DNA from 3 places in the Polaromonas sp. P3_C2 genome. Region 1 is predicted to be linked to each of the others. Evidence: predicted binding sites of a transcription regulator. Region 1 holds the regulator's gene; each other region holds the start of a gene.

Region 1 (4,684 bases):
GCCGAGCGGTCGCGCGATGTCTCGAAGGCGGGTTCTTCACGTGTGTCACCCCGATCACCGCTGTCCCGGTTCAGCGGCTGGCCAAATTCGTCGATGGGCTGGTTGCGGTGGTCCTGCTGCACGCGTCCTTCGGCCTGTCCTTGCTGGCGGCGCTGGTCGCGCCCCTGCACGCCGGTGATGCCGGCCACACCTGCCACATCAATACGCTCGCCGTAAGGCGGATTCACCAGCATCACGCCCGAAGGCGCGGGCGGCATGCGCTGCAGGGCGTCYCCGCCGCGGAATTCCACCGCATTGGCCACACCGGCACGCTCGGCATTGCGTTCGGCAAAGTCGACCATGCGGAAAGACACGTCGCTGCCGAACACCGGCGCTGTAGGTTCGGTGATGGCGGCTTCGGCCTGGTCGAGCAGGCCGTCCCAGACATGGCCCTGGAAGGGCAGGTATTTCTGAAAGGCAAAACGGCGGTTGATGCCGGGCGCAATGTTGCAGGCGATTTGCGCGGCTTCAATCGCGATGGTGCCCGAGCCGCAGCAGGGGTCATAGAGCGGCACGCCTTCTTTACAGAGCTGATCCCATCCGCTGGCGGCAATCATGGCGGCGGCCAGGGTTTCCTTCAGCGGGGCATCACCCTTGTCTTCGCGCCAGCCGCGCTTGAAGAGCGGCTCGCCCGAGGTGTCGATGTAGACCGTGACGGTGTCCGTCGTCAGGTGCACGTAGACGCGCACGTCGGGCCAGCGCGTGTCGACGCTGGGCCGCACGTCGTCGAACTTGGCGCGAAAGCGGTCGGCGATCGCGTCCTTGATCTTCAGCGCCGCGAAGTTCAGGCTTTGCAGCGGGCTGTGCTGGGCCGTGATCTCGACCTTGAAGGTCTGCTTGGGCGTGAACCAGATTTCCCAGGCCACGTTGGCAGCTGCGTTGTAGAGGTCTTGTTCGCTGCGGTACTGGTTGTGCTGCAGCTCGATCAGCACGCGCTGCGCCAGCCGGCTGTGCAGGTTGAGCTGCAACGCGTCGCGCCACGAAGCCTGCAGCTGCACGCCGGCGCGCCAGGCTTTGCCGTCGATCCCGGTGACACGCTTGACCTCGGTGGCCAGCAGGGTTTCGACGCCTGCGGCGCACGGTAAAAAGAGTTGGAGTTGATTCATGACTGACTTTGAGGGGCGGGGCAGCGCGGCCTGATTGGGCGGCTAGAGTGATTTGCGCAGGTTGGCGGGCGCGATGCGGAGCGCCTCGCGGTACTTGGCCACGGTGCGGCGGGCGCATTCAATGCCCTGCTCCTTGAGCATTTCGGAAATCTGGTTGTCGCTGAGCGGCTTCTTGAGGCTTTCTGACGAGACAAATTGTTTGATGAGCGCGCGCACCGCTGTGCTGGAAGCATTGCCGCCGGTTTCGGTGCCGAGTGCGGAACCGAAGAAATACTTGAGCTCGAAAGTACCGAAAGGGGTGCCCATGTACTTGGCCGTGGTCACGCGGGAGATGGTGGACTCATGCAGGCCCAGTTCATCGGCGATTTCGCGCAGCACCAGCGGCCGCATGGCGAGTTCGCCGTGCGTGAAGAAGTTTTTCTGCCGTTCCACAATCGCGCTGCTTACGCGCAGGATGGTGTCAAAGCGCTGCTGGATGTTCTTGATGAACCAGCGGGCCTCCTGCAGGCGCTGCTGCAGCGCCTGGCCGCCCTGGCCTTTGTGCTGCTTGAGGGCATTGGCATAAATGTCGTGCACGCGAAGGCGCGGCATGACGTCGCCATTGAGCGAAACCTTGAAGCCCCGGCCCGATTTGATGACGATGACGTCGGGCACGATCAGGTTGCGCTCCACGTTCACAAAGCGGCGCCCGGGCTTGGGGTCGAGCCGGCCAATCACCGTGATGGCGCCCTTGATGGCGGCTTCGGTGAACCCACACAGGTGCGACAGGCGCTTGACATCGCGCTTGGCCAGCAGCTCCATGGGTTGCTTGCACATGGCAATGGCTGCGCGGGTTTCTTCGCAGTCCTTGCAGTCCAGCAGTTGCAGGCTCAGGCATTCCGCCAGGTTGCGCGCACCGACACCGGCAGGCTCCATGTGGTGCAGCAGCTTGAGCGCCATCGCAAAACGCTGCTCCAGCTCTTCCGCCTGCGCCATGTCATCTCTTGCAAGACCGGCCGCGAGCGACGCCAGGCTGTCTTCAAGGTAGCCGTCGTCGTTGAGCGATTCAATGAGGAAGTGCAGCGCGGCGCGATCTTCCTCCGACAGGCGCAAGCTCAGCGATTGCCGGTGCAGGTGGTCCTGCAGCGACTCATGGCTGCCCGTGAGGTCGGAGGCCTCGGCTTCGCTCTCTTCATTGTTGTTCTTGCGCGCCGGTGCGTCGCTTCCCCACTCGCTGTCGTCGGGCGTGGTTTCTACCGTGCCATCGCCTTCCCAGCTTTCCTCGAGCTTGGGCTCCGCACTGACTTCTGCGTCATTCGGGGCTGTAGCGCCAGTCTCGTCTGCGCCGCCAGCTATCGAATCCGTAGCAGATTCAAACTCGCGGCTGTCCTGGCTTACCGGCGTGTTGATGTGCTCCAGCCCAAACTCTTCGCGCACCGCCGTCTCTTCCGACACTTCCAGAAACGGGTTTTCGTCGAGCATCTGCTCGACCTCCTGGCTCAACTCAAGCGTCGACAGCTGCAACAGCCGGATCGACTGCTGCAGCTGGGGCGTCAGCGCAAGATGCTGCGAGACGCGGAGTGACAGGCCTTGTTTCACTGGATTTTCAAATGTGCGGAAAGATAAAACGACATGTCTTCGGCCAGCAGGGGCCGCGGAACTGGCTTCGCCAGGCCGCAGGCGCCGTCCCCAGAGGGGGAGAGGGAGCTACACGAAGTGAGCGACAACAGGGGGGAACCATCTTCACATCTTGAAGTGTTCGCCGAGATAGACTCTTCGTACATCGGCGTTGTTCACGATCTCGGACGGTGTGCCTTGCGCCAGCACATGGCCGTCGCTGATGATGTAGGCGTGGTCGCAAATGCCCAGTGTTTCACGCACGTTGTGGTCGGTGATCAGCACGCCGATGCCGCGCGATTTGAGGAAACCGATGATGCGCTGGATTTCGATCACGGCAATGGGGTCGATACCGGCAAAGGGCTCATCCAGCAGGATGAAGCGCGGCTGGGTTGCCAGCGCCCGCGCGATTTCGACCCGGCGGCGCTCGCCGCCCGAGAGCGCCGGTGCCGGTGAGTTGCGCAAATGATCTACCCGCAAATCCTGCAGCAGCGCGTCGAGCCGCGACTCGATGTCTGCGCGCCCCAGCGGCTTTCCGGTTTTGTCGAGCTGCAGCTCCAGCACGGCACGCACGTTTTCTTCGACCGTGAGCTTGCGGAAAATCGACGCTTCCTGCGGCAGGTAGCTCAGGCCCAGGCGGGCACGCAGGTGAATCGGCATGTGCTCGACCGACTCGCCGTCGATGGAAATTTCGCCTGCATCGGCGCGCACCAGGCCCACGATCATGTAGAACGAGGTCGTTTTGCCCGCGCCGTTGGGGCCCAGCAGGCCCACGACTTCGCCTTTTTGCACGGACAGCGAAACGTCCTGCACCACCTTGCGGCTGCCGTACGATTTTTGCAGACCTTGCGCAACAAGGCGGCTGGGGGTCAGGGCAGGAGCGGCCGGGGCCGCTGAAGTGTCAGTCACCACATCCATCTGTGCAGGTCTTTCTAGTTCTTTTCATTGCCCAGCGTCGTGCTGGGGCGCAGAACCGGGGCTGGGCCTGCGGGCGGCGCCGCGACGGGGGCCGAGGCTGTCGCGCGGGGTGACAGCATGGCGCGAACCCGTCCTGTGGGGTTGCTGGCCGTACGATTTTGCGCGCCCCCATCCACGGTGAAGACGTCGGTGTTGTTGTCGTAAACAATCAGGCTGCCGGTGGTTTCGTCCACCAGGGTGGCGCCGTTGTAGCGGCGCACCACCGCCCGCTTGATGAACTTCACCAGGTCTGCACGGCTGTCATATTCAATGCGTTCGCCTTCGCCTTCGATGTATTCGTCTACGCCGTCACGCTTTTTCCGGTAAAACGCCAGCTTGCCGGGCGCCGCGATGGACACCGCCTGCTGGTAGCCTTCGGGATCCTGCATGACGTCAACGCGCTCGCCGCGCACGATGGTCGTGCCCTTGGTGATCACCACATTGCCGGTAAAAACACTGGTTTGCTTCAGGTCGTCATAACGCAGGGCATCTGCCTCCGCATTCATGGGCTTGTCCCGGTCGGCTTTTTCGGCGCTGGCCGGGAAAGCCACCCCCAGCACCAGGATGACCGGCAGGATGAACGAAAAAATGGGGTGTTTCATAAGGCACGAATCTTGCTGCTTGGTGTTGGGCCATTGTAGCCATGCCAGCTCCGGGAATGGCTTGCACGGGGAATATTAGGGGCATAAAAAAACCCGCCGGAAATCGGGCGGGTTTTGTGAGCCAGTGTTTGGCGCGGCGCACGGCCGCAGGCGCTTTCTTTATTTGGCCTTGCGGGATTGCGCGATCAGGTGATCTGTGACCTGCAGCGCGCGGGTCATGGTTTGGGTCTGGTCCGACGAGGTGTAATAACGCCCCGCGATACCCAGCGACGGCACGCCGGCCACTTTGTAGCTATCCTGCAGCTGTGTGGCCTTGCGCGCCTTGGAGGCGACCGAAAAGGAGTTGTAGAACTCAACGAATTTGGCCTTGTTGAGGCCCTGCTT
Region 2 (4,684 bases), on a different contig from region 1:
GATTTTGGCCTTGAGCATGTCGGCCATCAAGTCGGGCATGGCCCACATGCCCTTGCCGATCTGGGCGCGGCCGCGCAGGCCGCAGGCCAGGCCGACCAGCACGTTGCTGCGTTCGTAGGCGCTGAGCCACGGGCTGATTTTCATGTTGCCCTTGCGGATCATCGGGCCGGCCTGCATGGCCGTGTGCATTTCGTCGCCGGTGCGGTCCAGGAAGCCGGTGTTGATGAAGGCCACGCGGCTGGAAGCGGCGGCGATGCAGGCCTTGAGGTTGACGCTGGTGCGGCGCTCTTCGTCCATGATGCCGAGCTTGACCGTGCTGCCCGGCAGGCCGAGCATCTTTTCGACGCGGCTGAAGAGTTCGGCGGCGAATGCCACTTCAGCGGGGCCGTGCATCTTGGGCTTGACGATGTAGACCGAGCCCTTGCGCGAGTTCCTGATGCCGGCCTTGCCCTTGCGCTTGAGGTCGTGGATGGCGATCGTGGTCGTGACCATGGCGTCCAGGATGCCTTCCGGAATTTCCTTCGTGCTGCCATCCGCGGCGGTGTACAGCACGGCCGGGTTGGTCATCAGGTGGCCCACATTGCGCACGAACATCAGCGAACGGCCATGCAGTACCACTGCTTTACCCCTGGGTCCTTTCGGTGAGGTGTATTCACGGTCCGGGTTCAGGCCGCGGGTGAAGGTCTTGCCGTCCTTGGTCACGCTTTCAGTCAGCGTACCCTGCAAGATGCCCAGCCAGTTGCGATAGGCCAGCACCTTGTCGTCGGCGTCCACCACGGCCACCGAGTCTTCCAGGTCCATGATGGTCGACAGCGCAGCCTCTATCACCAGGTCGCTCACGCCGGCCGGATCCGTCTTGCCGATGGGCGTGCCGCGGTCAATGCGGACGTCGATGTGCAGGCCGTTGTGCTGCAGCAGCACCGACGACGGCGCGGAGGCCTTGCCCTGGTAGCCGATGAACTGGCTCGCATCTTCCAGCGCCGTTGTCTTGCCGCCTTTTAGCGTGACGACGAGCTTGCCGCCCTTGACCGCATAGGTGGTCGAATCGATGTGCGAGCCCTTTTTCAGCGGCGCGGTGCGGTCCAGCACATAACGCGCGTATTCGATCACCCTGGCGCCGCGCACGGGGTTGTAGCCTTTGCCTTTGGTGGCGCCGTCTTCCTCGGAAAGGGCGTCGGTGCCATAGAGCGCGTCATAAAGGCTGCCCCAGCGCGCGTTGGCGGCATTAAGCGCATAGCGCGCGTTCAGGATGGGCACCACAAGTTGCGGGCCGGCCTGTTTGGCGAGTTCAGCGTCCACGTTGGCGGTGGTGATGGTGACCTTCTTCGGCGAAGGCACGAGGTAGCCGGTTTTTTCGAGGAAGGCGCGGTAAGCCTTCATGTCTGCGATGGGGCCGGGGTTGGCCTTGTGCCAGGCGTCCATCTCGCACTGCAGGCGGTCGCGCTCTGCCAGCAAGGAGAGGTTCTTGGGCGCCAGATCGGCCACGATGGCATCAAAGCCCTTCCAGAAAGCGCCGCTGGCCACACCGGTGCCGGGCAACACCTCGTCTTCGATGAAACGGTAAAGCCCGGTGGCGACCTGCAGGCGGTGGCTGGAGGTGCGTGTGTTGGTTGTAGTGTTCATGGTGCGGTCCCTTTTCTCAAAAGCATCAGAAGAATCAAAAAAACTAAAAGACAAAAAATAGAACGAGCCTGCGAAATCAGTGCAGCGGCAGCGAGAGCACTTCGCGCAGGCTGCTGCCGGTGTACAGGGGCTGCGTGCCCAGCTCTTCAAACGGCAACTGGTAACGGTTGACCCACAGCGTCTGGTAGCCATACCAGGTAGCCGCCAGCGCGTCCCAGCTGTTGCAGCTCACGAAGGCGATCTGTTTCGCCTCCAGCCCGGTGGCTTTCAGCCCGAGCGCATAGGCTTCGGGAGCGGTCTTGTATTTGCGAATGCTGTCCACGCTGATGATGTGGTCCAGCAGGCCTTCAAGCCCTGCCGACTTGACGGCCACATCCAGCATGGAGGGATCGCCGTTGGACAGGATGCCGGTGGTGATGCCACGCGCCTTCAGCGCCTGCAGCACCTCGCGGTTTTCCGGAAACGCCGACAGGTGGCGGTACTGGTTCATGAGCTGCTCCTCACGGGCGGCATTCAAATCCAGCCCCAGGRGTTTGCACGCATAACGCAGGCCTGCGCGCGTGAGGTCCCAGAAGGGCCGGTAATGCGAGCCGCTATTGCTGATGGTCACCAGGCGCGTGTACTCAATCTGCTTGTCGCGCCACAGCACGCCCAGCGCTTCGCCTTTGCCCGGAAACAATTGCTCCGCCAGCAAGCCCACGCTGTACACGTCAAACAGCGTGCCGTAGGCATCAAACAACACGGCACGAAGCTTGGGCTGTGGGTTGGAGCGAGACTTTTCCATAAGCCTCTACTGTATTTGATACATCGAGCGCGATTAATTACCCAAGAATCGCTTTATCCATGACATTCATGCGCCTAATTGGATGACAAGCAGACATCAAAGTACTTTTCGTCATCGGCAGTGCTCGGGACGGCTCTACGGATTGGCACAGCTCTTGCATCTCATCTTGTACACAAGTATGGATGCTTTCAATTGGTGCACATCTCTTCATCGCCGAACTCTCCTCAATCGCTCGCTGCACCTGAGCAGGTGATGGCATCTGCAGGCACGGACGCCGGCAGGGCTCCCGAGGCCTGGATTACCAGGACATCGTCTTTCCCGACCGGCCGCGGCGGCGCGCTGGCCGGGCTCTCATTTGCGGCCAAAGACAACATTGATGTAGCGGGCCTGCCGACCACCGCCGCCTGCCCCGCTTTCGCCTACACGCCGACGGCGCACGCCGCCGTGGTGCAAAAGCTGCTCGATGCGGGTGCGCAACTGCTTGGCAAGACCAACATGGACCAGTTCGCCTGCGGCCTCAACGGCACACGCTCCCCCTACGGCGCCGTTCCCAACGCGATCAACCCGGCATATATATCAGGAGGGTCGAGTTCCGGCTCCGCCTACGTGGTGGCGACCGGGCAGGCGGATTTCGCGCTGGGCACCGACACGGCGGGTTCCGGGCGCGTGCCGGCGGGCCTGAACAACATCGTGGGCCTGAAACCCTCCAAAGGCCTTGTCAGCGCACGCGGCGTGGTGCCGGCCGCGCAGAGCGTGGACTGCGTCTCCATCTTCGCGCGCACCGTGGCCACGGCCGRCCGCGTGCTCGAAGCGGCCATGGGCTACGACCCGCTGGATCCCTACTCGCGCGTGCTGGCGATGGCCGACACCGCCTTGCCCGCAGGCTTTCGTTTCGGTGTGCCTTCAACACTGGGCTTCTGCGGCGACGCGCTGGCCGAGCAGGCTTTTGGCGAAGCTGTCACCCGCATGCAGGCCCTGGGCGGCGTGCCGGTGCCCATCAATTTCGCGCCGCTGGCCGAGGCGGCCGCGCTGCTCTATGAAAGCGCGCTGGTGGCTGAACGCTACACCGCCGTGCGCGATTTTTTTGACGCGCATGAAGAAGCGGTGATCGAGCCGGTGCGCAGCATCATCGGCGCGGGCAAACAATACAGCGCTGCCGACCTGTATGCAGCCCAAACAAAGTTACGCGCGCTGGGCCAGCAGGCGGGCGCAATGTGGCGTGACATTGATGTGCTGTTGCTGCCGACCGCGCCCACACACTACACGCTGCAGGCCATGCAGCGCGACCCCGTCACGCTGAACCGCCACCTGGGCACCTACACCAACTTCGTCAACCTGCTGGACTACGCGGCCCTTTCCGTGCCCAGCAGCCTGCGTCCTGACGGCCTGCCTTTCGGCATCACGCTGGTGGGGCTGGCGGGCAGCGACTGGCAACTGGCTGAGTTGGGGCAGCGCTATCACCATGCCACTGGTTTGCCGCTGGGCGCATTGAACGAAGCGCTGCCCGCACCCGCAGCGTTGCCAGGCATCCAGCCGGCGGCCACGGTCAGGCTGGCCGTGGTGGGCGCTCATCTTTCGGGCATGCCGCTGAACAGCCAGCTGACCTCGCGCGGCGCCACGCTGGTGGGCCCGGCACGCACCGCGCCAGACTACCGCTTTTACGCCCTGCCGGGCACGGTGCCGCCCAAGCCGGGGCTGCTGCGTGTGGCGGCCAATGAAGGTGCAGGCATCGCGCTGGAAATCTGGGAAATGCCGGTGCAGCACTACGGCTCTTTCGTTGCGCTGATCCCCGCGCCCTTGGGCATAGGCACGCTGGCGCTGGAGGGCGGCGGCAGCGTCCAGGGCTTCCTCTGCGAGGCGCATGCCCTGCAAGGTGCACAAGACATCACACACCTGGGCGGCTGGCGCGCTTACCTCGACTCACCGAAGCCAGTCGCGCAGGCGTGAAAGCTTTTCGTCCTCTTCATCAACCCATTCCTTCACCACTTATCCATCACCAGCAGGAGCATTTCATGAAGCCCGTTCCCACACCGTCATCCGCCCCCCACGGCCCGGCACGCCGCTCGCTGCTCAAGGCCACGGCCGCCGGCGCCACACTGGGCTTGCTGGGCATGCCCGCCTTCCTGCATGCGCAGGGCGGTCCCAAGATACGCATCGGCTACTGGCCCATCGCCGCCGGCCTGCCGTTCTACTCAGCCATCGAGCTGGGCTACTTCAAAGAGACCGGCCTTGACGTGGAGCCGCTCAAATTCGCCGGTGCGCAGCAGGTGATGGAGG
Region 3 (4,684 bases), on a different contig from region 1:
TGCAGGATGCGGCCGCCGTCTTTTTCCCATTTTTTGCCGATGCCCGAGTAGGAAGCGACACCGCCCACATCGGCAAACTTGTTGTCCAGGTAGAACCCGACGGCAGCTTGTTCGCGCACGAACTGCACGTTTTCCTTGTCGACCAGGATGCCTTTGTCCCTGAGCTCTGCGGCACAGAAGCGGGACATATAGGCAATCTGCTCGGGCAAGGCAATCCGCTTGCCCTTGACGTCGTCGATGGTCTTGAGGGCCGAACCCTTGGGCGCAATGATGAAGCACTGCCCGTCGGGCTTGGTGCTGGCGATATAGCTGTAGCCGTAGTCGCGCATGCCGCGCGCCGGGTAGTCGCTCGGGCGTGCCATCACCAGGTCGAAGCGGCCGGTCTGCATGCCTTCTTCCAGCTGCTTGAATTCGCGCGCAAACACCACGCTGACCTTGGCCTTCATGGCTTTGCCGATCACCTCGGCCAGCCCCTGGTATTTGGCAATCACCTGGGCGTGGTCGAGGCCACCCGAAGTGCCTTCGCTGATGCCCAGTATCAGTTGCTGGGCCTGCGCCTGGGCATTGGCAGTGCCCATACAAAACTGGCTGAACCCCAACACCAGGGTCCCTAACATCCATCTCCTCAGCATAAGCCTCTCCTTATATAAAGCTCACGCATGCTACTGCGTGTGTCCGGCGCTGGCTAGCGCAATTTACCCCTGTCAACTTTTTCCACCACCCTCATGACATGGTGGGCGCCCGCTTGCATTTGCACCCCGATGACACAATCGGAAGATGCCGCAGACCACCGCCGCCCGACCGAAATCATGAAGAGTCTGCCCACCTTCCTGATCGCCATGCTGCTGACTGCCCTGTCTGCCTGTAGCCCGGCGCCGCGCGCCAGCCAGGACCCGCTGTCGATTGCCCGCGCCCCGGTGGCCACGGCCATCAACGACTACCAGCGCTGTGCCCAGAGCGCCTTGCAGTCGCTGAAAGACAACCCGGAGCAGTCCGTGTTTGTGCTCGCCGATGCCGCACTGGCGGCCTGCGATGCCGGCCTGGATCAGGTGCGGCGCAGCATCCTGGCGGACAACGCAGGCCACCCTTATGTGGCCGCGTTTGCTGAAGATGCCAGCGCCAACATCCGCATTCGCACCCGCAACATGCTGGCGCACAGCCTGAACCGCGTTCGGGAAGCCGCAGCGCCGCATGCCGCGCCGGCAAAGTAATTAAGCGGGAAAACCCCCGCAGCGTTCAGCGCAAGCTCTTCACGAAGCGCGGCGCGTTCGGGGCAATAACACCGCAGAACCGGCTTTGCCGGGCTGCAGGTGTTGCCACCCTGAGGGGGGTTCCGGCTACACGCAGTGAGCCGAGACAGGGGGCTACAAGTTATCGCAGGCCCTTCACATAGCGCGGCGCGTTCGGGTCGCGCTGGCGGCGCTCTCGCGGCGACTCGCCCTCGCCGAAAATGGCACCGAATGTCGACTCGATAAAACCTGATTCAGGATAGACCTCTTCCTCGGTATCGATAGACCGGGCGCTCTGGCGGTCGGGCACAGGCGCCGGGGCAAGCACCGGCTGGCTGCGCTCCTTCACCACCTCGGACACCAACTGCACCAGCGGCACGCGTGCCTTGGGCTCGGGGGTGGCCATGATTTCTTCAAGCCGGTCGGCCCACACCGCCAGGTCCACGTGGCCATCCTCGGCGGCTTTTTCCCGCGCAAAACGCGCTATTTCGGCGGCGTATTCCTGGTTACCGGCCATCCACTCGGTGTCGGTCACGCGGCCGGTTTTGCGGCGCAACAGCACATGCAGGTGGGCCGCAACGGCAATTTTTTCACTGGAGGGCATGGTGCGCAATCCTTGAAAGTGGAGTCCGTTGTTTGTCAGTTACGTGCCCAACCGCTCGGCGTGCTGGGTGATGTCCAGGCCGTCGCTCTCGGCGGCTTCGCTGACGCGCAGGCTGACGATCAGCGAGGTGACCCACAAGGCCAGCGCCGTCATGAACAGGCTGTAGAGCATGACGGCGCCTGCGCCGATCGCCTGGGTCATCAGACTGCCCTCGACACCGGAGATGGCCTTGCTGGCAAAAATGCCGGTCAGCAGCGAACCCACAATGCCGCCCACGCCGTGCACGCCGAACACGTCCAGTGAATCGTCGGCGTTGAGCAGGCGCTTGAGGCCCGTAGCGCCCCAGTAGCAGGCCACGCCGGCCACCAGGCCAAACACCAGGGCCGCGCGCGGCGAGACAAAGCCCGCCGCCGGCGTGATGGCGACCAGCCCGGCGACCAGGCCCGAGCACAGTCCCAGCAGGGAAGGACGCCCGCGAACAATCCATTCGGCCGCCATCCACGAGAGAGCGCCCGCGGCCGCCGCGATGTGCGTGACGGCCATCGCCAGGCCGGCCCGGCCGTCGGAGGCCACGGCGGAGCCGGCGTTAAAGCCAAACCAGCCGACCCACAGCATGCCGGCACCGGCCATGGTCAGGCCCAGGTTGAAAGGCGTAAACGGTTCACGGCCGTAGCCGTGGCGTGGCCCGAGCGCGTAGGCACAGACCAGCCCGGCAATGCCGGCATTGATGTGCACGACCGAGCCGCCGGCAAAGTCCAGCGCGCCCATGCGCGCCAGCCAGCCATTGGGCTCCCAGACCCAGTGGGCAATGGGTGCGTAAACGACGACGGTCCACAGCGACATGAACACCAGCATCGCGGAAAACCGCATGCGTTCCACAAACGATCCGACCACCAGCGCGGCCGTGATGATGGCGAAGGTCAGCTGGAACATGGCGTAGACCGACTCGGGAATGTTGGGCGCGATATGGCTCACGGCCACCTTCTGCGCATCCTTCACGTAGTCCAGCCCGGTGAACCAGAGCCGCTCGGGACCACCCAGATAGTGCCCAAGCGCACCTTTGCCGGGCGTGAAGGCGATGGAGTACCCCACCGCAAACCAGAGCAGGCTGACAACGGCACAGATAGCGACGACGCAGGCCATGACATTGAGCACGCTTTTCCTGCGCACCATGCCGCCGTAGAAAAGGGCGATGCCGGGCAGGGTCATGAGCAATACCAGTGCGGTGGAGGTCATCATCCATGCGGTGTCGGCACCATTGAGGGTCTCCACACCGACCAGTCCTGGCTGCGTCAGCGGTGCCGGGGCAGCCGCAGGAGGCACAGGAAGGGGCGCTGAGGCGGCAGCCACCGGGGCGACAGGAGGCGCAGGAACCGTGGCCGGTGCGGGGGACGGTGCGACTTCCGGAGCACTGGCAGTGGCTGCTGGCGGCGCCACTGCCGGGGGAGCCGTGGTCTGTGCCAGGGCTTGCTGGCATGCCAGGCCCAAGCATAAAGACATACTCAAGGCCAGAAATCTGTTCATATGCATACGGTGCCCGCCTGTTCAATCAACCAACAATTGGTAACAACAGGCATAAGTCGTGCCAATACCGCAGTAGCTCGTGTGATGGGACTGCGACGGAAAATATGTACTGCAAAAGTGCGCAAACGATTGGCGTGGTGCCCCAAAAACATCCACAGAACCAGCGGCCGCCCAAAGCCCGGGGCCGGGAAACCCCCAATGCACTGGGACAGTGCGCCCGCTATATTGGATGACTTGCTGACGAGCCTTGCTGCTCGCAACGCGAGGAGCCGAGGAGACACGAGAGAGTCATTAAGAAGTACACAAGCAAAGCGGCATTCCACAAGAGATGCAGATTTGCAAAAAGCGCTGGCAACCCCAGCGCTTTTTTTATGCCTCCGCCGTGATGGGTAAAACCCTCAAAAACCTTTGCAACCATTGACTGTCTTGCGCCAACAGCTATCTATTTGATAGCAATGAGTCTGTTCAATGCGATGGGACAATCCGGGCCATGGAATTATTCATCGTCTCGTTGGCCTCCCTGCTCGCCGGTTTTGTGGACTCTATCGTCGGGGGCGGCGGGCTGATCCTGGTGCCGGCCCTTTTTGCGGTTTTCCCCACCACGCATCCTGCCACCCTGTTTGGGGTGAACAAGGGGGCCTCGGTCTGGGGCACCGCGGTTGCCACGGCCCAATATGCCCGCCGCGTGGAGCTTCGCTGGACGGCACTGCTGCCGGCGGCCACCGCCGGGTTTACCGGCTCGCTGGCGGGCGCCTGGCTGGTTACCGTCATCTCGCCGGGATTTTTGCGCAAGGCCCTGCCCTTTGTGCTGCTGGCGGTACTGCTTTACACCCTGGCCAGGAAGGAGCTGGGCCGCCACCACACGCCCCGCTTTACCGGCCGTGCCGAGACCGCGGCGGCCTGCTGCATCGGGCTGGTTTTGGGGTTTTACGACGGCTTCTTCGGCCCGGGCACCGGCAGCTTTTTTGTATTTTTATTTGTGCGCTGGCTGGGTTATGACTTTTTGAACGCGTCGGCTTCGGCCAAGCTGCTCAACACCGCCACCAACCTGGCGGCGCTGGCGCTCTTTGCCTATAAAGGCCATGTCTGGTGGCATTTCGCCCTCACGATGGCCGTGGCCAACGTAGCAGGCAGCCTGCTGGGCACCCGCCTGGCCTTGAAACATGGGGCTGGTTTTGTGCGCGGGGTGTTTATCGCCGTGGTCAGCGCGCTGATCCTGAAAACCGCTTTTGACGCATTTGCGCGCTGACGGCGTGCTGCCAGTTTGCTATTGATTTAGTAGCTTCTTGCGCACGTCCTGTATGGGTTTTCGGCGGATTTTGCTTGA

Evidence for each region. The regulator sigma-54, encoded in region 1, starts transcription at its own class of promoters, with help from an activator protein. The targets are predictions, from matches to a motif close to TGGCANGNAANCTGCTTT.
Region 2: a site for sigma-54 is predicted at 2,551-2,568, ahead of atzF (allophanate hydrolase). Genes of this name have one in related genera too.
Region 3: a site for sigma-54 is predicted at 3,404-3,421, ahead of AC1DWI_RS00735 (ammonium transporter). Genes of this name have one in related genera too.

Annotation. Positions count from the first base shown of each region.
Region 1 covers NZ_JBFUGX010000003.1:7,568-12,251, forward strand. The annotation lists gene AC1DWI_RS00370 (THUMP domain-containing class I SAM-dependent RNA methyltransferase) at 1-1,145, opposite strand, end outside; gene AC1DWI_RS00375 (RNA polymerase factor sigma-54) at 1,188-2,723, opposite strand; gene lptB (LPS export ABC transporter ATP-binding protein) at 2,868-3,659, opposite strand; gene lptA (lipopolysaccharide transport periplasmic protein LptA) at 3,674-4,300, opposite strand; gene AC1DWI_RS00390 (thiol:disulfide interchange protein DsbA/DsbL) at 4,460-4,684, opposite strand, start outside.
Region 2 covers NZ_JBFUGX010000056.1:1,940-6,623, forward strand. The annotation lists gene AC1DWI_RS04345 (malate synthase G) at 1-1,623, opposite strand, end outside; gene AC1DWI_RS04350 (haloacid dehalogenase type II) at 1,700-2,407, opposite strand; gene atzF (allophanate hydrolase) at 2,660-4,354, shown strand; gene AC1DWI_RS04360 (ABC transporter substrate-binding protein) at 4,420-4,684, shown strand, end outside.
Region 3 covers NZ_JBFUGX010000006.1:16,382-21,065, forward strand. The annotation lists gene AC1DWI_RS00720 (phosphate/phosphite/phosphonate ABC transporter substrate-binding protein) at 1-578, opposite strand, end outside; gene AC1DWI_RS00725 (hypothetical protein) at 762-1,211, shown strand; gene AC1DWI_RS00730 (hypothetical protein) at 1,372-1,833, opposite strand; gene AC1DWI_RS00735 (ammonium transporter) at 1,873-3,333, opposite strand; gene AC1DWI_RS00740 (sulfite exporter TauE/SafE family protein) at 3,848-4,606, shown strand.